Regions from separate parts of the Jeotgalibacillus sp. 10bf12 genome, predicted to be linked through region 3. Evidence: riboswitches for the same ligand, from Rfam matches in the RefSeq annotation. Region 3 holds a riboswitch; each other region holds the start of a gene.
The links. A riboswitch is a leader RNA that binds a small molecule or an ion and turns the genes downstream of it on or off. The one in region 3 is predicted to bind S-adenosylmethionine.
Positions count from the first base shown of each region.

Region 1 (7,222 bases), 410 kb from region 3:
ACTGCACAATTGCTGTGCAGTTTTTTGTTGTGGAAATGAGGTGAGACTTTTGACATGAAGCTGCGAACTATCAATGTTTTTCTAAGAACGCTCCTATATTTTCTCCGAACATGCCTCACCTTTCTAAGGAACACTCCATCAAAATATTCCAAACGCCTATTGCCAAAGATTACAAAATAGTATATAGTACATTACAGCAGTAATGCACTATATCAGATAAAGGGAGGTGACTGAGCTGATGCTGAATGCAGACAGTACGAAACCGATTTATATACAAATTGCCGAATGGCTTGAAACAGAAATTTTACATGAACGATTTAAAGCGCATGAAAAAATGTTTTCGCAATATCAGCTGGCGGATCAGTTCAACATTAATCCGGCGACAGCGGCAAAGGGGCTCACAATACTTGCAGATGCAGGGATTTTATATAAGAAAAGGGGACTTGGCATGTTCGTGACAGAAGAGGCGGCAGAGCAGATCCGCCACAGAAGAATCAATGAAACATTGGCAGCGCTCGTTTCAGACGTCGTAGCGGAAGCAGAGCATCTGAACGTGAAAGAGCAGGACCTGATCCATATGATTCAGCTCGAGCAAAGTCGCCGGAAAGGGGAAACGTCATGACAGTGATTGAATGTAGACATCTTGAAAAAAGATTCAAAAACGGTGCAGGCGTAAAAGATGCTGATTTTACCATTCAGGAAAATACGATTACAGGCATTGTCGGCAGAAACGGATCCGGGAAAACAACGCTCATGAAAACAATTGCCGGCTTTTTGAAAAAGACGGGCGGGGATCTCAATGTGTTTGGAGACCAGCCATTTAATAGCCTGAAGGTATCTGCTAACAGTATGTATCTTGATGAATATACGGTGTTCTCTAATGCGCTGACGACAAAGGATATTCTTCATCACCATGGCCGTTTTTATCCTAATTGGGACGCTGACCTTGCAAAAAAGCTTGCAGATTATTTTGCGATCCCGCTGAATATTGGAACGGATTACCTTTCAAAAGGACAGAAAAACACATTCTACGGCATCCTCGGACTTGCTGCGCGGTGTCCGCTGACGATCTTTGATGAGCCGACGACAGGGATGGATGCTTCAGTCAGAAAAGATTTCTATCGGGCCTTGCTGAAGGATTATCTGGCGCATCCGAGAACGATTCTGATCTCGAGTCACCACCTCGATGAAATTGATGAACTGATTGAGGATCTGCTTCTGATTGACGGGGGACGCTCGATTCTCCACCTTCCAATCGAAGAAGTAAAAGAGTACGCGATGGCCGTTTCCGGTCCGGCAATGCAGGTGGAAAACTGGTCAGATCAGCAGGATGTCATTGCGCATCTTGAAGATAAAGGCGGGTTTTCAACAGTGATTGTGAAGAATCATTTTACAGCAGCTGAGAAGGCCGCTGCACGTGACCTCAGATTTACACCGGTATCTGCAAGTGATTTGTGTGTGTATATGACTTCAAGAAACAAAGGGGGGATTGATGATGTCTTTAGCAACAGTCAGCACGGGTAAGCTCATACGTCAGCAGTTTATTTATAAATGCTATGCGGTCGCTGACCTGTGGAGAAGTCTCGTTGTGATTCAGTTAATTGCGGTTCTATTTTCGGTATTGGGTACTGGTGGGATGAGTACTTCAGATGATATGTTTTCACTCAGGATTTCAACGTTTTCCAATGATACTGTTTTTATGTTTACGATATTTTGGCTAGTCATTATTTCAGCTTTAATAACAACCAAAAATTATCGATATGAAGATTTTTCTTATGTCACAACTAGAAATATCAGTCAGGCTTCTAATGCAATTTTACTTCTGGCTATCGTTTTGTTATCCTCACTTTTTATTGTAATGAGTAATTATGTGATCTACCTTGCGATATTGATTTTCCGTGACACTTCATTTTATCCAGGTATGGCGAGTGTAGGAACTCCGGGAGAAATGTTACTAAGCTTAGGTGCTGTATTTGGATATGCAATAGTGGCTGCAGCGGGAGGTTATTTTATTGGCGTTCTGATTCAGCTTAGTAAGGTATTTATTGCAGTCATTCCTGTTGTGCTTTTTGGGCCTGCAATGATGGGGACATCACTCGCCCTTTATGAATTCTTTTATGAATTCTACGCCCAAGAGGCATCCTTGACCTTATTTCTTGTGAAAATGCTTATTACAGCAGCTATTTTATATCTTGCGGGTGTAAGCATCCTGAATAGAAGGGAGGTAAGAGAACTGTGACAGCTATCATACAGCTTTTGCCTATCGTACTATTGATTCTGATGATTTTTCTGTTTCTAAAAAGTAAAAATAAAAATGTTCCTGAAAAATCTAAGCGGAAGAGGCCTCAAAGGAAGGTTGCACGTATCATTTTCCTGTCTTATGCTGTTTTGCTTGTATTAGCGATGGTGACTTATTATGTCCTGCCAGCTACAAGTAAAGAATTACCTGCAGGAGCTAATCAAGAAGAAGTATCGGATCAGCCAGGGTGGGAGATCTATGAAAAAGCGACTCAAAACCGTTTTAATGATATTGATCCCGCTTACCTTGAAGAACAGAAAGTATTTGAATACAAATACACAAGTCTTGTACTCCCTGACAATCTACCGGACCGTGGGGATTTCCTGATTGTAGCTACCATCGACAATCAGCTATCTGAAGAAATCAAAATGGATATTTACAAAACACCATTTTCAGTAAATGGTGTTGATATTACCGATGAAATCGTTCGGCCAAGTGTAACAATTCAAAACAATCAGCTGTTCATCAGTGATGTTTATGGACAAAATGATTTGCATTACATTCAGTATCTGCCTTCGATGATTGTGCAGCAATTCAACAGTGATGAGGAAAATAATGAGGGCTTTGGTTTTGGGACGAACTATTCATATGGTGTTCAGGTCATTCACCTTTATGTGCCAGAAGATGTTGCAATCATCGGGGAAGTTCGGAAGTTCATCGCACAATAAAATAAATATTCAGAAAAAGGTTGACTTCCTTTTTCAGACTCTTTATAATCCTCAACAAGAGCAAAACAAAACATGTACTTACAACTTTATAACTCTTATCCAGAGTGGCGGAGGGACTAGGCCCTGCGATGCCCGGCAACCAACGTATCAAATCCTGATACGGAAAGGTGCTAATTCCTACAGATCCTTGAAAAGGTCTGAAAGATAAGAGGAGGATATCTAACCCTCTTCTTATGAAGGGGGTTTTTATTTTCCCCTTTCATCTTCATCCAGTACACACTTCACTGAAAAAAATCCATCAGTTCACTAAAGGAGAGATTTGATCATGACAAACAATCAGCCGCAATACAATATTGAGACACTATTACTTCACGGTGCAACAGAATCAGATCCGACAACAAACGCAAGAGCGATTCCGATCTATCAGACAACATCTTATACATTTGACAGCGCTGAGCATGCGCAGAATTTATTCTCGCTTGCTGAAGAAGGAAATATTTATACGCGAATCGGCAATCCGACAGTTGCTGCTTTTGAAAACCGCATTGCCCTTTTAGAAGGCGGAGTAGGTGCAGTAGCAACGGCATCAGGCATGGCAGCGATCACGTATGCAGTGCTGAACCTGGCAAGTGCAGGAGATGAGATTGTAGCAGCTGCAAACCTTTACGGGGGCACATACAACCTTTTTGCCCAGACGCTTCCGAGATACGGCGTGAATGTAAAATTTGTTGACGGTACGGATCCTGAAAACTTCAGAAAAGCAATCGGCCCGAAAACAAAGGCTGTCTTTGCAGAAGTGATTGGAAATCCTAGTCTTCACGTACTTGATACGGAAGGGGTTGCGAAAGTCGCGCATGAAGAAGGCGTGCCGCTGATTGTAGACAGTACGTTTGCGACACCATACCTGAATAAGCCGATTGAGCACGGCGCTGACATTGTCGTTCATTCAGCAACAAAATGGATTGGCGGTCACGGCACAACGATTGGCGGCGTTGTTGTAGACGCAGGCACATTCAATTATGATAACGGACGCTTCCCGGACTTTACAACACCGGACCCGAGCTATAATGGATTACGGTTTGTAGACCTCGAAGCTGCAGCATTTATCGCAAAGCTGCGTGTGAATCTGCTGCGTGATACAGGCGCATGCCTCAGTCCTCAGAATGCATTTTATTTACTGCAGGGACTTGAGACGCTGCACTTGAGAGTGGAACGCCACGTGGAAAATGCATTAAAGGTCGCTGAATATCTGGATCAGCATCCTTCAGTGGATTGGGTGCAGTATCCGGGTCTTGAGAGTCACTCGTCATATGAAGCAGCGAAGAAGTATCTGCCTAAAGGTGCCGGATCGATTATTGTATTTGGCATTAAAGGTGGACGTGAGTCAGGCAGAAAAGTCATTGATCATACGCAGCTCTGGTCACATGTTGCAAACGTTGGTGATGCAAAGTCATTGATTATTCATCCGGCTTCAACAACGCACGCGCAGCTATCAGGTGAAGACCTTGCAGCAGCAGGTGTAAAAGAAGAGCAGATCAGATTATCCGTGGGGATTGAATCAATAGAAGATCTGATTAACGATTTAAATCAGGCAATTGAAAAAGCGGCAGTACCCGCTCATTCGTAAGGGAGGAATCAGGATGGGAGAGACATTAACTGAGAAGGTCATGCATCGTGAAGGGACAGTCGATATCGGTTCTTTGATACTTGAATCCGGAAAAGTGATTGATGATGTCTCTCTCCGCTACGAGCGGTCAGGAGATCCGTCATTACCTGTGATCCTGATCTGTCACGCATTGACCGGCACGCACCAGTCAGTCGGAACAGAGCAGGAACCAGGCTGGTGGCGCGGCTTTGCCGGTGAACATGCGTATATTGATTTAACGAAGTTCCAGGTGATCACATTTAATGTGCTTGGCGGCTGCAGCGGTTCTACCGGTCCTGACTCTCTGAATCCATACGGTGAAAAGTACCGCACTGATTTTCCATTTATCACTGTAAAAGATATGGTCAACGCACAATATCAGGCCTGTCTGAAGCTTGGCATTACGAAGCTTCATGGTGTCATCGGCGGCTCGCTCGGCGGCATGCAGACGCTTGAATGGTGCATCAGCTATCCGGATTTTATGGATAAAGCAGTGCTGCTGGCAGCGACGCCATCATTGAGTGATTACGGCATCGCTTTTAACCGGATCGGGATTCATGCCATTGAAAATGACCCGTCATGGAATAACGGTCTGTATGATAATCCGTCAGATGTAAAAGGATTTGAGGTTGCCAGAATGGTTGGGCTTGTTACTTACAGAAGTCCATATCTGTTTACAGGCAGGTTCAATAGAGAAGAAAAAGAAGTAGAAGAGGAGCAACCATTTTATCAGGTGGAGTCCTATTTAAAATATCAGGGTGAAAAAATCACCAAACGATTTGACCCGAATAGTTATTTGACTCTTTTATATGCAATGAATCATCACGACATCAGCAGGCATCACGGCAGCATCCGGAAAGCGGCTGAGAAAATTAAATCGAAGCTTCTTGGGATCGGGTTTAAGGGAGATTTATTATATCCGCCAAATGCAATTGAGCAATTCGTCAGCTATGTACCTGAAGCTGACTTTCACGAAGTTGATACAGATTTTGGTCATGACGGATTCCTCGTTGAATTTGAAAAATGGGGACAGTACGTCAAACAACATTTTGAAACTGGACAGTAAAAGCTGTCCGTTTCTTTTCACTATAATTCTGAGTAAACAGGGAGGAATAACAATGAATAAAATAAAAGCATTTATCTTATCATCAGCAGCAATCGGGGTCCTCGCTGGATGCTCAGCAAATGCCAGTTCAGATGAACAGCCGGAGAAAATTACACTTGATTATGCTTATTACTCTCCAACGAGTCTGGTACTGAAAGAACAGGGGCTGGTTGAAGAAGCACTGGCGGATGAAGGAATTGAAGTGGAATGGGTGCTCAGTCAGGGAAGTAACAAGGCACTGGAGTTTCTCAATTCCAGAAGTGTCGATTTCGGTTCCACTGCTGGAGCGGCAGCCCTGATCGCTAAATCAAATGGCTCTCCTGTGGAATCAGTTTACTTATACGCAAAGCCTGAATGGACAGCACTTGTAGCGGGAGAAGGGTCAGATATAAAGTCAGTAGAGGACTTAAAGGGAAAGAAAATCGCAGCAACGCTCGGAACCGATCCTTACATATTCCTCCTCCGTGCACTTGAAGAAGCAGGCGTATCTTCAGATGAAGTGGAAATTGTAAATCTTCAGCATCCTGATGGCGCTAATGCATTATCTTCCGGGCAGGTTGACGCATGGGCTGGACTCGATCCGCATATGGCAAGGGCAGAGCTTGATACAAATGCTGAGCTGTTTTACCGTAATCCAGACTTTAATACGTATGGCACGCTGAATGTCAGGTCAGAGTTTGCTGAAGACTACCCTGAGATCGTAGAAGAAGTCATTGCGCAATATGAAGCCGCACGTGAATGGACAATTGCTAATCCGGATGATGCAGCACAAATTCTTGCAGATGAGGCTGAAATGAACCTTGAAGTGGCAAAAGCGAGTCTTGCCCGCAATGACTTTTCAAATCCGGTCATTGGAGATGAGCATACTGAAGCGCTGATTGTAGCGGGTGAAGTACTTCGTCAGGAGGAAGTCATTGATCAGGATGCAGATATTGAAGCACTCGTTGACGAATTATTAAATCCTTCATTTACAGAAAATCTGGAGTAAAGGAGGGAGCGGTATGAAAAATAAATTGAACCTGATTGGACTCGGTCTGATTCTGCCAGTTGTTTTGGTTGCTGTATGGGAAGCAGCTGCCCGGCTTGGGTGGATCGAATCCTATCTGCTGCCGGCTCCGACCGTTGTGGTTGCATCAATTGTTGAAATGGCACAGGAGGGTACGCTTTGGGCCCACGTCTCAATCACGCTATACCGCGTAGGGGCGGGATTTCTAATCGGAACTGCAGCGGCATTGCTGGTAGGTGCAGCGGTCGGCTATTTTAAGCAGGCAGAAAGACTGCTCGATCCGATTCTTCAGGCGTTCAGATCAATCCCGTCACTTGCCTGGGTTCCATTGTTTTTACTTTGGATGGGAATTGGAGAGCCTTCTAAAGTGACGTTGATCGCTGTCGGCGTATTCTTCCCGGTGTATTTAAATATTGTCTCGGGCATTCAGGGTGTCGACAGAAAACTGATTGAGGTTGGTAAAGTGTATCGCTTCAGTTCACTACAGTTAGTCAGAAGA
Region 1 covers NZ_CP200276.1:1,408,405-1,415,626, forward strand. Annotated here, with positions in the region: gene DH10bf12_RS07365 (GntR family transcriptional regulator) at 239-622, shown strand; gene DH10bf12_RS07370 (ATP-binding cassette domain-containing protein) at 619-1,524, shown strand; gene DH10bf12_RS07375 (hypothetical protein) at 1,496-2,239, shown strand; gene DH10bf12_RS07380 (hypothetical protein) at 2,236-2,967, shown strand; SAM riboswitch class I at 3,060-3,178, shown strand; gene DH10bf12_RS07385 (O-acetylhomoserine aminocarboxypropyltransferase/cysteine synthase family protein) at 3,293-4,594, shown strand; gene metX (homoserine O-acetyltransferase MetX) at 4,608-5,678, shown strand; gene DH10bf12_RS07395 (aliphatic sulfonate ABC transporter substrate-binding protein) at 5,731-6,705, shown strand; gene DH10bf12_RS07400 (ABC transporter permease) at 6,719-7,222, shown strand, end outside.
Region 1: it holds a riboswitch for S-adenosylmethionine, as region 3 does, so the genes downstream of both, DH10bf12_RS07385 (O-acetylhomoserine aminocarboxypropyltransferase/cysteine synthase family protein) here and DH10bf12_RS09485 (bifunctional homocysteine S-methyltransferase/methylenetetrahydrofolate reductase) in region 3, are expected to answer to the same signal.

Region 2 (7,222 bases), 600 kb from region 3:
TCAAGCAGACGGTTCATCACGCTTAGATCCTCGCGCTCAACTGCCGCCGCAATCGCTTCTTCCACGCGATGATTCCGCGGGATGACATTAGGATTGTGCTGCTTCATCACATTAAGTACTTCTTCAGGCGAGACCTCCTGACGCGCAAGGCGTTCATTCCAGCGCTCCAGCCAGTCAGCAAATGCTTCACCGGCAATGGGCACTTCACCGAGCGTCAATTTTCTGAATGTGTTTGTAAAATCAGCTTTGTTTTGATGCATCAGATTCAGCAGCTGCTCAATCAGCTTCTCATCATCAGCTTCTTCGCTCAACAGTCCAAGCTTTTTACGCATGCCGCTATGCCAAGCATTGAAATAAAGATCCTTATACTGATTCATCTGATTCTGAGCAAGTTCAATCGCTTTTTCCTGATCATCATGCAGCACTGGCACAAGGCTTTCCGCAAAACGCGCCAGGTTCCATCCACCGATATGCGGCTGGTTCCCATAAGCGTAGCGCCCCTGTGCGTCAATTGAGCTGAATACCGTTGACGGATCATAGTCATTCATAAATGCACATGGTCCGTAGTCAATCGATTCACCGCTGATTGTCATGTTATCCGTGTTCATGACGCCATGAATAAATCCGACGAGCTGCCATTTAGCAATCAGCTCAGCCTGCTTTTTCATAACTTCCTGCAGCAGTCCGAGGTATGGATTTCCAGTATCCAATACGTGGGGAAAATGACGTTCAATCGCATAATCTGCGAGTGCTTTGACATTTTCAGATTCGGTCAGTCTGACTGCGTATTCAAATGTACCGACACGCAAATGACTTGAAGCTACACGCGTCATGACAGCACCTGTCAGCAATCTCTCCCGTCTGACTGTTTCACCGGTCAGCGTCACTGCCAGGCTGCGGCTTGTTGGAATCCCGAGTCCATGCATCGCTTCACTAATGATATATTCCCGAAGCATTGGTCCAAGCGCAGCACGCCCGTCACCGCCGCGTGAAAAGTTAGTACGTCCTGATCCTTTCAGCTGAATATCTTTCCGCTCTCCATCCGGGGTGATCTGTTCTCCAAACAATAATGCACGTCCATCTCCAAGCATCGTGAACTGTCCAAACTGGTGTCCTGCATAGGCCTGTGCGAGCGGTTCAGATCCTTCAGGGACTTCATTACCTGCAAGGATGTCCTCTTCGTCTGACAATACTTCCGGATCAAGTCCCAGTTCTTTTGCGAGCGGCTCATTCAGCATAAACAACTCAGGGCTTGCTACCGGATTCGGCTCCATTTTTGAATAAAAGATGTCTGGAAGCTTTGTATAAGTCTGCTCAAGCTTCCATCCTGCTTTTGTGCGCTGTGTCATCGTGCATCCCTCCTTTGGCTATTATCTCCTGATTTCAGTGTAACATGCCGGGGATTGTTTTCGGTTTAGAGTGCTTACTGAACACACTTAAAATAACCGGGTTAAGTCAGTCAACCGCTCAATCTCATATTCAAAATCATCCACGTTCCCAAAACCATATTTCGCATATACAAACGGCACACCTGCTTTACGTGCCGCATCACGGTCACCCTGCGTATCTCCTACATAAACGGGATCCTTCAATTCATTCCGCTCAATGACCAGCTTAATATTTTCTCCTTTTGAAAGACCTGTTCTGCCCGGATTCTCAAAGTCATCAAAAAAGCGATCAAGTTTATGGTACTGATAAAAGGCTTCAATATAGCCTTCCTGACAGTTACTCACGATAAAGAGACGGTACTTCTTTGAAAGTGTAACAAGGGTTTCTTCAAGTGCCGGATACAACTCTCCCCCATTTTCCGCTACATAGGGAATTTCGATTTCTGTCAAATAATCCATAACTTCCTTTTGATCTTCCTCGCTTAGCTCCGGGAAAAAAATCTGTGAAATCTCGTGCATCTGCTTTCCCATTGTCTGCTTCAGATCCTCAAGCGTCAGTTGCTTATCTGCTTTCGGATGCTCTTCAATAGCTCTATTCCATGAAGTTAATACGGTTTCCCGCGGGTCCCACAATGTGCCGTCAAGATCAAAAATAATACTGTCCATTTGTCATTCCTCCAAAGGTGCTTTTGTTTTGGGTTTACCCGAATCATATCTGAGTTATGTATTTTTCGCTTTTATAAATAAATTCTTAAAATTGTTAAACACCCGTTAAATATTATTTCAAAAAATCTTTTTAACTCAAATTCTTACATAGTGGTAATGAAAACCCTTTCAATATTTTAGATTTTTCTCTTTATTACAAAAGTTTTTAAAAACCCCTTTACAACACTGTAGATACTCTATAACATTGAACCCATCTTAAAAACAACTTTATATGGAACTTATCAAGAGCGACCGAGGGATAGGCCCGATGACGTCCGGCAACCCCCAGCCAGTGCTGGGAAGGTGCCAATTCCTACAGAATGATTTCATTCTGAAAGATAACCCGATTCCATTTTCAGGTGTCTCTTTCCGAATGAAAGAGACACCTTTTTTGTATTTAAATTGATTAAAGGAGACTGCCATGATTAAAATTAAAAATTTATCCAAAGTATATCAGACAAAAAAAGGCAGTGTATCCGGTGTAGATCGTGTAACACTAACCATTCCAAAGGGTGAAATTTTTGGAATTGTCGGGTATTCGGGTGCCGGTAAAAGTTCTCTCATCCGTTGTCTGAATCTACTCGAACAGCCGACAAGCGGTCAAATCGAGGTAAACGGAGTAGACTTGACTAAGCTAAAAGGTCCTCAACTCAGAAGAGCGCGGCTAAAGATCGGAATGATATTTCAGCATTTTCATTTAATCAGTCAGAAAACTGTTTCTGAAAATATAGCATTTGCCTTAAGAGCAGCCGGAACTCCGCGAAATAAAATTAATGAACGCGTCATTAATCTGCTTGATATGGTTTCTCTTACAGACAAAAAAGATGTCTTTCCAGCTCAATTAAGCGGTGGACAGAAGCAACGCGTGGGGATCGCCAGGGCTCTTGCAAATAACCCTTCTGTTTTATTGTGTGATGAAGCCACTTCCGCACTGGACCCTAACACAACGCTGGCAATACTTAAGCTGTTAAAAAAGATTAATCGGGAGCTGAATATTACAATCGTCTTAATTACCCACGAGATGAATGTGGTAAAAGAAATCTGTGATCGAATGGCGATCATGCAAGATGGACAGGTGATTGAAGAAGGAAGCGTCTACGATATCTTCTCGAATCCCCAGACCCCTCTGGCAGAAGAATTTATTAAAAGCGTCGTCTCATTTGATGTTCCTGCAACGATTTTACAACAGTGTACAGGACGTATCCTGAAAATCATATTCAGAGGGGCAGTTGCAGGTGAAGGTGTGATCACTGATACACTTCAGCAATTCAATGTGAAGGGTAACTTTCTTCACGGTTCTATTGAATATATCCAGGAGAGGCCACTAGGTATATTTTTGATGGAAGCAAAAGGTGACTCTCAGGCGATTAACCAGGCTCTTTTATATATGAGAGAACGCGGTGCTCAGGTGGAGGTGATCAGAGATGGGATTTGAATTTTCCAGAATGCTTGAATTGATGCCGGAAATCTGGACTGCGTTTGGTCAGACATTATATATGATCGGCATTGCATTAGCCGTGGCTATCGTTCTTGGTTTACCGCTTGGCGTTTTACTGTTTGTCACTGATCGGGGGTTATTTCTTGAAAACCGGATCATTCAATCCAGTTTCGGTTTTGTCATTAATATGGTCAGGTCCATACCATTTATTATTTTGCTCGTTGCACTTATCCCGCTTACAGACTTCATAGTTGGCTCAACGATCGGACCTGCTGCTGCAAGTGTTTCGTTATCAGTAGCGTCCATCCCATTCTTTGCCCGGATTGTCGAATCAGCGCTGAGAGAAATTGATAAAGGTGTGATTGAAGCTGCTGTAGCAGTCGGTGCAACGCCATGGATGATTATCAAAGATGTATTATTACCGGAAGCCAAAACTAGTATCGTTCAGGGAATTACATTGACGATCATTAGCCTTGTTGCTTACTCTGCAATGGCTGGCGTTGTAGGAGGTGGCGGGATTGGTGATCTCGCAATCAGATTCGGTTATTACAGATACGACAATACAATCATGATCGTAACTGTAGTGATCCTCATTATACTTGTGCAACTCGTTCAACAGATCGGTGATTGGACATCTAAAGCAATCGATAAAAGATAAGGGAGAGATTATATAATGAAAAAGAGTTTATTAACTGTATTATTATTGACTTCGGTAACTGCACTGGCAGCATGTGGGGGCGACAGTGAAGCTTCAGGGGATGAAAAATCCATCAAGCTGGGAGGTACCGCTGGACCTTACAGTGATATGTTAAACGAAGCAATTAAGCCTGGTCTCGAAGAAAAAGGATATGAGGTAGAGATTGTTGAGTTCAGTGATTATATTCAACCGAATAATGCCCTGGATAACGGAGATATTGATGCTAATTTATTTCAACATACTATCTACCTGGAAAACTTTGAAGAAGAGAACGATATGGATCTATCCGGTCTAATCATGGTTCCAACTGCTCCAATGGGTATTTACTCAAATGTATACGATTCTATTGAAGAAGTTGAAGATGGAGCAACCATTGCAATTCCAAATGATCCAGTTAATGCGGCGCGTACATTCCTTGTTCTTCAGGATCATAATCTGATTACACTGAATCCTGATGCCCCTGAACTGACAGTATCTGAAAATGATATTCAGGACAATCCAAAAAATCTTGTATTCCAGCCAATTGAAGCGGGAGGTTTACCTCGTGCTGTTGAAAGCGCCGATTTGGCAGCTGTACCAGGAAACTTTGCTTTAGCTGCTGAAATGAACCTACTTGACGCATTGGCACTTGAAGATATGCCTGACGAGTATCGAAATGTGGTTGCAGTAACAGCTGAAAACGAAGATTCAACACTTGCAGAGGATTTGATTGAAATAGTTGAATCTCCTGAATTTGAGGAAACCATCGATTCAGATTTCGAAGGTTTTGGAAAACCTCAGTGGATGGAAAACAGATAGGACGTGAGTAATGTGAATGATGTCATTGTCCGCGGTGCACCTGCAGAATATGTTATCAAACCAAATGCACTTGAAGACCTTGAAGTAAAATTATCCGAACGAGGTATCAATCGTATTCTTTTAGTATCAGGTGTTGAGTCGTGGAAAGCAGCAAAACAAGCTTTCCCGACTTTTAGTGACATTAAAGTTCATCATGAATTCTACAATGGAGAATGCACAATCGAAGAAATCAGCCGCATTACATCACTGGCTTCCGGGTTAAATGTTCAGGCAATTGTGGGGCTTGGCGGAGGAAAAGTACTCGACACTACAAAGGCAGCAGCTGCGAATTCGCATGTAAAGACAATTTTGATTCCTACCCTTGCATCTAATTGTGCACCATGGACACCCATCAGCGTCATCTATCAAAGTAATGGAATGATGACTCACTATGATATCCATCCCACCGGAGTAGATTTACTGTTAGTGGATCCAATTATATTGGCAGCACCGCCTGCACTGCTACGCGCAGGCATTGGAGACACACTTGCTAAATGGTATGAAGCAGACGTTCAAATTGGCAGAATGCAAAAGCCTATGCCTGCATTGGAGGTTGCACATTTTGCTGCTAAAAAATGTGCAGATGTTATGCTCGAATACGGAGAACAGGCTTTATTAGATGCGGAACATAAAAAAAGCTCTGAAGCTTTTGTACGGGTTACTGAAGCCATCATTATGCTCGGTGGAATGGTAGGAGGTTTTGGAGATCAATATGGGCGGGTTGCAGGTGCACATGCAATTCATAATGGATTGACATCCGCTCCCGAATCTCATTTAGCGTTACACGGTGATAAAGTTGCTTATGGTATTCTAGTTCAGCTGATGCTTGAGGAAAAATATAATGAGATTGAGCATTTATTACCTTTTTACAAAAAAATCGGGTTGCCGATATCTCTAAATGATCTTCATATCCCTGCACATAGAATTGTAGCAATCGCAGAAAAATCCACCACGGTAAAGGAAACAATTCATGTATTGAAAAATCGCCGAATCACTGCTGAAGAAACAATTCAAGCCATGAAAAGACTGGAAATACAATATACTTTGTAGATGATGAGGCCTGACAGCAAATAACTGTCAGGCCTCTTTTTAACGATCTCGAAACTGCTTCAGCATCTCAAGTCCCATTGTCACACCGTGACTCATGGCAGAACCTCCGCCATAGGCTGCTGCGACCATCAGCGTTTCATGAATCTGCTGATCTGAGCAATCATGCCCTACACACTGGTCCATGTGATAAGCGATACTTGACTCGTCTCCATCCTTTACTGCAATTGCAAGTGCAGTCAGATGTTTATGAGCGCGGTCAATTTCACCAGCTTCAAATGCTTTTCCGGTGAAGCGGTTATATTCACTTACTGCTTCAGGAAGTGCATCATGCACCTCTTCAATCCCTTTTCTATAACGATCTAAAATTTCTTCTCCGTTAATATTCATTTTCCCACTCCTTCACTAAATTCAATATTATGCCATTCCTTTTTCAATAGACGGCTAAACTGTTGAATGTGCTCAGAAGATAGGATGACCTTTAATACATATCTGTATACCTTATTAAATTGCGAAATATAGAAGACCTGCGATCAACAGATTAGGTAAGGCCAGCAAAAATGAAGATTGGGTTATTTGAGTCCGTTCTTTCCGCATTTCCCTTGACTCGTTTGCAAAGTTCGAGCCTGCTTCATGGCCGCTTGGAGCTGCACCTGAGGAAAATATCATCACAACCAGAAACAAAATACCGAGCCCGGCCGGAATCGTGTAGATTTCTTCAGCTCCCCAAATAATCCACGACAGAATCAGGCCGATTAATGCAAGACCTGTGCCGATACCGATCGTTTTCATCTAATCACTCCTTTGATATTAGAATCCATCTAATCCATAATGTTTTTTTAACACTCTACCAAGCACTTCACTTTTTTCAGGACCCCATGGATGATTTTGGAATTGAAATACCTCATCACATTCTGTTTGAGTTAAAACAAAGCCGCTAAAATTAAGATTAACTTCTTCATTTTCACTCGTTGAGAATCCTCCGCCTCCAATTGGACCAACACAAGTTTGATCTATTTTACTTCTCTTTCCTGTCTGATCAACATATACATATTGATCCGTTACGGTTCCATAGTTTTGATCATACGTTGAAGTAACGTAATAGCCTTG
Region 2 covers NZ_CP200276.1:1,211,018-1,218,239, reverse strand. Annotated here, with positions in the region: gene DH10bf12_RS06350 (protein adenylyltransferase SelO) at 1-1,349, opposite strand, end outside; gene DH10bf12_RS06345 (HAD family hydrolase) at 1,437-2,054, opposite strand; SAM riboswitch class I at 2,330-2,438, shown strand; gene DH10bf12_RS06340 (methionine ABC transporter ATP-binding protein) at 2,515-3,528, shown strand; gene DH10bf12_RS06335 (methionine ABC transporter permease) at 3,518-4,189, shown strand; gene DH10bf12_RS06330 (MetQ/NlpA family ABC transporter substrate-binding protein) at 4,205-5,026, shown strand; gene DH10bf12_RS06325 (iron-containing alcohol dehydrogenase family protein) at 5,039-6,115, shown strand; gene DH10bf12_RS06320 (carboxymuconolactone decarboxylase family protein) at 6,155-6,502, opposite strand; gene DH10bf12_RS06315 (DUF5316 family protein) at 6,617-6,904, opposite strand; gene DH10bf12_RS06310 (DUF6843 domain-containing protein) at 6,923-7,222, opposite strand, start outside.
Region 2: it holds a riboswitch for S-adenosylmethionine, as region 3 does, so the genes downstream of both, DH10bf12_RS06340 (methionine ABC transporter ATP-binding protein) here and DH10bf12_RS09485 (bifunctional homocysteine S-methyltransferase/methylenetetrahydrofolate reductase) in region 3, are expected to answer to the same signal.

Region 3 (7,222 bases):
GCGGTAGAAAGCTGTGAATGCAGCAAGTGTTTCATCTGTTGTATCAAATAACAGCTTTTCAGCCATTTTTACTTCCTCAGGGTCAATCGAAGCAAAACGCTCAAGCTTCTCTGTATTCACAATCGCATAATCGAGCCCTGCCAGTGTACAGTGGTACAGATAGACTGCGTTTAATACTTCACGTCCGACTGGCGGAAGACCAAATGACACGTTGCTGACACCGAGTACAGTCTGTGTTTTTGGAAAGGCATCTTTTATTAAACGGATCCCTTCAACTGTGGCATTAGCTGAACCGATATACTGCTCATCACCCGTTCCAACAGGGAATACAAGCGGATCAAAAATAATATCCGTCGGGTCAACACCATAGTCTTCCGTTAAAATCTGATAGGAGCGTGCTGCGATTTCAAGCTTTCTTTCAGCAGAAACCCCCATTCCTTTTTCATCGATCGTACCGACAACCAGTGCAGCGCCGTATTGTTTGGCAAGTGGAACCACCGCATCAAAGCGTTCGAGCCCATCTTCAAGGTTAATTGAGTTAATAATTGATTTCCCCTGAGAATAGCGGAGCGCTTTTTCGATTACCTTTTCATCTGTTGAGTCAATGACGAGCGGCACTTTCACCTTCTTTACGACTTCCTGCATGAACACTTCCATATCCTCTTCTTCTTCACGGTCAGGGTCAGCAAGACAAATATCAATGACATGGGCACCTTTTTTCACCTGCGCCCGTGCGATTTCAGATGCCTCTTCAATTTTACCTTCTGCAATGAGGCGCTTGAATTTACGTGAGCCAATCACATTTGTACGCTCACCAATCATCAGCGGACGCATAGACGGGTCATCATAGATCAGCGGCTCAATGCCTGATACTGTGTGCTCTTTTTTAGGCTTGTGTGTACGCGGCTTATAGTTCTCCATCGCTTCAGCAATGGCTTTAATGTGTGCAGGGGTTGTCCCGCAGCAGCCACCCACAATGTTCAGCCAGCCTTTTTCAGCAAAGCCGCTCAGCTTTTTAGCAAGCGTCTCAGGCGTTTCATGATAGACGCCCTCTTCATCCGGCAGACCTGCATTCGGGTAACAGCTGACATATGACTGATTGATCTCTGAGAGTGAACGGATATGATCCTGCATAAATTCAGGACCCGTTGCACAGTTCAGTCCGACTGATACAGGGTTCATATGTTCAACGCTGATATAGAAAGAATCAATCGTCTGTCCTGCAAGCGTTGTGCCCATTGGTTCAATCGTCCCTGAGATCATCAGTGGCAGTTCTTTGCCTGTCTTCTTAAAAGCATCCTGAATCCCCAGGAATGCACTTTTTACATTCAATAAATCCTGACTCGTTTCAATCAGCAGCAGATCAGCGCCGCCGTCTATTAACCCTTTTGCCTGTTCAGCATAAGAATCTTTCAACTGTTCAAATGTTGCACCGCCAGTAACGCTTAACGTTTTCGTTGTCGGTCCCATTGAGCCTGCAACAAAGCGCGGACGGTCTTCTGTTGACCATTTAGCGGCTGACTTTCTGGCAATTTCAGCACCAAGCCGTGAAAGTTCATAAGCATCAGATGCGATATCATATTCTTCAAGCACGACGCTCATACTGCCGAATGTGTTCGTTTCCACGATATCTGCGCCTGCTTCAAAATAGGCGTCATGGATGGTTTCAAGCAGATCAGGACGCGTGCGGTTCAGGTTCTCATTACACCCCTCAAGGTCCTCACCACCAAAATCTTCTGCTGACAGGTTCGCATCCTGAAGCATCGTACCCATTGCACCGTCCATAATCAGGATTCTTTTCTTAAGCTGTTCATTGAATAATGTGCGCACGTTGGTTTCCTCCTCTCTTTGCCGCCTGCTCATTGGCATAGCGTGTTAATTCTGCTGTCATTTCATAGCGCATAAATGGTGTGATCAGATAGATGCCATTAAATAGATCGAGCGCTGTATCAATCAGTGACTTTGTAATGGCCAATCCTTCCTGGTAAGATTTTTCACGGTCACCGGACACTGCTGCCATCCGGTCTCTTACCTGTTCAGTTAATTTGATACCGGGTACTTCATTATGAAGGAAGTCTGCGTTTTTGCTGCTTGTCAAAGGCATCAGGCCAATATATACGGGCTTTCCAAGATCCTTAACTGCTTCAGCTGTCTGAATCAGCTTTTCCTCAGAGAATACAGGCTGACTCATAAAGTAATCAGCTCCGGCCGAGATCTTTTTCTCCAGACGCTGTACGGCTCTTTCAACACTTCTGACATTCGGGTTGAATGCCGCACCGATCGTAAATGAAGCTTTCTCGCCTAAGTCTTTTCCGGACATCGACATGCCGTTATTCAGCTGCTGGATCATTTCAATCAATTCAAATGATGATACGTCATAGACTGAAGCTGCACCCGGGAAATCCCCAACCTTTGTCGGGTCACCTGTGACAGCCAGAATGTCATGAAGCCCAAGTGTGTGAAGTCCCATCAGATGGCTTTGAAGCCCGATCAGATTACGGTCTCTGCACGTCAGATGAACAAGCGGACGGACGCCCTGCTGTTTGATCAGGTAACCAAGTGACTCATTGGATACACGCGGACTCGCAAGTGAGTTATCAGCAAGAGTAACAGCATCAGCTCCGGCTGCACCGAGTGCTTTTGCACCTTCGATAAACTTATCTGTATAAAGCTTCTTGGGAGGATCGAGTTCAACAATGACTGATTTGCGGTCTCTAACGATGTCTGTGAGGGGCTCAGGCAAATCCTTTTGTCTTGAGCGCACTACAATCTTTTCAGCTTTCTCCACTCTTTTTTCAGTAATAGGTGCAAGCCCTTTTAGTGCCTGGCTGAATGCTCTCACATGATCCGGCGTTGTCCCGCAGCATCCCCCGAGCAGTCTGACTCCCTGCTCTCTGAATGCAGGTGCCACCTCACCAAAGTATTCAGCATTATTGCTGTACTGAAGTGAGCCTTCTGAGTAAGATGGAAGACTCGCGTTTGGATAACAGGACAGATAAGCCTTTTCAGGAAGCGGTACCTGTTCAAGTGACTTAATCATATGGAATGGACCCTGTCTGCAATTTAAGCCAACTACATCGGCTCCAAGCTGTTCAAGCTCCAGTAGCGCTTCAGAAACCGGTTTACCATTTTGCATCACATCCGGCTCCTGAACTGAAATATGCGCAATAATCGGCAGGTCTGTTTCTTTTCTGGCGATTTCAATGACCGCTGCCAGTTCCTCGAAATCGTAATACGTTTCAAATAATAACCCGTCTACTCCTTCTAACAGTAAACAGTAAAGCTGTTCTCTGAATGTCCGCTTGATTTCATTCAGGTCAATCGATTGAGGACGGAAGCTTCTGATCCCGCCGATTGTACCGAGAATGAAGGTATTGTCTTTCGCCGCAGCTTTAGCGTTTTTTACAGCCGCAGTATTGATTTCTTTTACCTTTTCTTCGAGTCCGTAGCGCTCGAGCTTATGATAGTTCGCGCCGTAGGTATTTGTTTGTATCACATCAGCACCAGCATCAATGTATGCACGATGAATTTGCTGGATATGCTCTGCATGAGACAGATTTAATTCTTCAAAGCACTGATCTGAGCCATATGAATACAGGAGGGTTCCCATCGCGCCGTCACCAATCAGAATTCTTTGCTTCATTTCTTCAAGTAAGTTCATTATTTCACCCTTCCTGATGTATATACAAAAAAGCCTTCCATCATCATAGATAAGAAGGCTTTAGACTACTAAGCTTCTTATCTTCCCTGCATGATTGCAGGATGGATTTAGCACCTTTTCACATTGTGTGTAGGTTGCTGAGGTTTCAACGGGCCTGTTCCCTCCGCCTCTCTTGATAAGAATCCACGCTATTCAATTAATTATGACAACTTTACAAGAAAGGTGGCTGTTGTGTCAATAGGAGTGATGATTAAAATACGTTTAGGTAAATGATTGGATATAAAAAAGAGGCTGAACATAATTGTTCGAGCCCCTTTAATCGTTTCGCTTCACTTCAGGCGGACGCTTTCCGTGGCCGGACGGTGTCTTCACCTTACGCTCCGCTGCATTTATCATGTCCATTTTTATAAAAGCCAAGTGCTTAAAATACGATTAGTCTAAAGAAGTAATCCCCGGCAGTCTCCATTCAACTTCTTCTTCACCGATTGTGCCGAAAAGTTTGAATGCAGTTGCTGCTGCAGATTCATATTGTAATGAGCCTTCTGCTGATTCTCCTGCTGCGATTGTCCATTCAGACGGATCGCCGTAAGCCATTTTTTCTTCATCTGTAAGATCAGTCAATGTGAAGTCCTCTGAAGATAAAGATACTTCCTCTTCACCATTATTTGTCACTGTCATATTGATCTCGTAAACACGATTCGTGTCATCGATTTGTTCAGCAACACCAGTATCAGTCACTGTAACTGTCAGGTCACCTGAAGTTACCTCGTCACCAACAAGATAAAGCTCTGGTTCAGCGCTTTCTTCTTCACCTGCTTCTTCTGTTGAAGCCTCTTCCGTTTCTTCTGCAAATTCCTCAGTTGTTGCTTCTTCTGTTTCTGCCGGCTCTGACGAATCATCTGAGCAGGCTGCAAGCATAAGTGCAGCTGCCATTGCAGATACTAACCAAAATTTCTTCATATGGAAAACCCTCCTGAATATGTATGTCTGTATTCAGTATGATTCGTATACCGAAACAAATCAACCGATTACCTTTAAAAGGAAATAAGTTGTAATCTTCTCTATCTTCGCAATATTTTGTTAGAATGCTTATAAAGGAGAGATGAGGGATGTGCGGACGATTTTCTTTAGTTGAGGCGATGTATGATCTGCAGCAGTATTATCAGTTTGAGATGAGGGATGATTTTCTTTATACGCCAAACCTGAACCTGTCACCAAGTCAGCATGCTGCAGCGGTTGTGCAGTTAAACGGACAGCGTTATCCCGCCTCTTTCAGGTGGGGACTGATTCCCCCTTTTGCTAAGGATGAAAAAATTGGGTATAAAACGTTCAATGCCAGGTCTGAAACGGTCGCAGAGAAGCCAAGCTTTCGCAGAGCATTTGAATCCAAACGGTGCCTGATTCCTGCCACTTCATTTTACGAATGGAAAAAATCAGGGAGGGAAAAACAGCCCTACGAAATAAAGAGGCACGACGGTGAGCCGATTACATTTGCAGGTCTGTGGGAGTCTTGGCGTCATGATGATCAAATCATCAGAAGCTGTACGATCTTAACGACTGAACCAAATGATCTGATGGCTGATATCCATACTAGAATGCCTGTCATACTTGAACGGGATGCTTTCAATCAGTGGCTGGACCCGGAAGAAGATAAAGCGTCGCTTAAAAAACTTCTCAAGCCCTGTGCAAGTGAACTGCTGATGGCTGAAGAAATTTCAGGAGAGAGATTTAAAAGATCCGGAACCTCATAAAGAGATTCCGGATCTTTTATTAGACTTTGCTAAAGTTGGCTGTTGATTTCCGCTTCAGGGGACGCTTTCCGCGGCCGGGCAGTGAGCCCTCAGGCTTCGCAATGCCCCTCCGCCCCCTCACGCTTCAATCATCAGCTGTGCAGTAATACTGATAGATTTTAACAAAACAATTATTAACACGATCAGACACCCTGTTTCTCAAATCGGTGAAGCTTTCTGTTCTCACCGATGACAATCAGTACATCCTCTTTTTGAATTTTATCGTCTCCACTTGGTGATACAATCATATCATGCTGCCTGTAGATCCCGACAATGTTACATCCAAAGCGGTTTCTGATGTTCAGTGCGGCGATAGTTTTACCGATAATTTTCGGCGTTGCTTTTATTTCGACCATTGAATGCTCTTCAGTCAGTTCAACATAATCAATAAAATGTTTGGATGCCAGTCTGTGGGCAATTCGCCGTGCCATATCTTTTTCAGGACGTATTACGCGAGTTGCACCAATTTTTTCAAGTACCTTCTGATGATAAAGACTGGATGCTTTTACCCAGATTTCCTTCACACCTAGGTCAGTTAAAATAATTGTTGTTAAGATACTCGCCTCTATATTTTCACCGAATGATACGACAACGAGATCAAAGTTTCTAATGCCAGCCTGAATCAGAAGCTGTTCATCCTGTGCATCTCCCTGGATGACATGTGTGGCAATATCAAAGTATTTGTCTACTAACTCTGCATTGCGGTCCATCGCAAACACTTCTGCACCGATTTCGTGGAATTCCTCAACCAGATGTCCACCAAAACTGCCCAGTCCGAGTACTGCAAATTGTTTATTCATGTCAATCCTTCTTTCTCCTTCACATACTTTCAGTAAACAATCCTGGAAAGTTTGTCCTCAAGATTATTTATAAAAGTAAGCTTTTGCATCTTTTTAATCTGATGAAGATATGGTGCGTGCTCAGGCTTTACACCAGTAATTGTACAACCTGTCCCGAACAGTGAAAAGCTTTTAATCATTTTCATTAATTCATCCACACCGGCATCTTCCATTAATCCCACTGATTGAAGATCAATGATGACTTCATCAATATTGTTTGCATAAAGATCTTCCAATATCCGCTCCTGATTGTTATGGATCAGTGTGACACTTAAGTCTCCAACGATCGGTATCAGAACGATTTCATCAGTCAGATGGATCGCTGCGGTGCTTAATTCACTGATCCGCATAAATGATTTTTCAAGCTGATTCTTTTTTAAAATCAGTTCCATGTCACTTTCTTCAAGGCGGCGCTGATGCTCTTTTACTTTATTCATCAGCTGAACAATCAGATGATCCTCCTGTTGAAGAACTAAAGCTGCCTGTTCTTTGTCCCATTCAATTAAAATGGTGAAAAGTGATATTGTTCCTTCTGCCGTGACCAAGTTTAGTTCTAACTTTTCTACATGCTCATCCTGTATAAATCTAACGGCTTTTTCCCGGCTTTCATCATCAACCCAGTCGAGGAATGAAGGGGCTTTGCCAAGCAGTTTCAGTGCTTTGCCTGAAGCTTCTTTTATATTTAATTCATGATCAATGATCACCACAGGCATTGGCATGGCATCAAGGTGGATCAATGTTTATTTTCCTCCTTTAGCGCGATCAGATAACCATGCAGTCAGTTCGCTTCCTTCCTGAATGATCGTTACCTTGGAGTCGTCAGCCTTATCTAACAGACGATCCGGTAATGTAAGAAAACGGCCGCCGATTAACAGCTCTGTATTGTCAAAACGCTCCATCAATCTTTGAATATAAGTGGGAACTCTTTCACC
Region 3 covers NZ_CP200276.1:1,815,133-1,822,354, reverse strand. Annotated here, with positions in the region: gene metH (methionine synthase) at 1-1,863, opposite strand, end outside; gene DH10bf12_RS09485 (bifunctional homocysteine S-methyltransferase/methylenetetrahydrofolate reductase) at 1,811-3,661, opposite strand; SAM riboswitch class I at 3,736-3,843, opposite strand; gene DH10bf12_RS09480 (DUF4352 domain-containing protein) at 4,094-4,621, opposite strand; gene DH10bf12_RS09475 (SOS response-associated peptidase) at 4,771-5,412, shown strand; gene DH10bf12_RS09470 (potassium channel family protein) at 5,595-6,251, opposite strand; gene DH10bf12_RS09465 (STAS domain-containing protein) at 6,281-7,027, opposite strand; gene DH10bf12_RS09460 (cobalamin B12-binding domain-containing protein) at 7,031-7,222, opposite strand, start outside.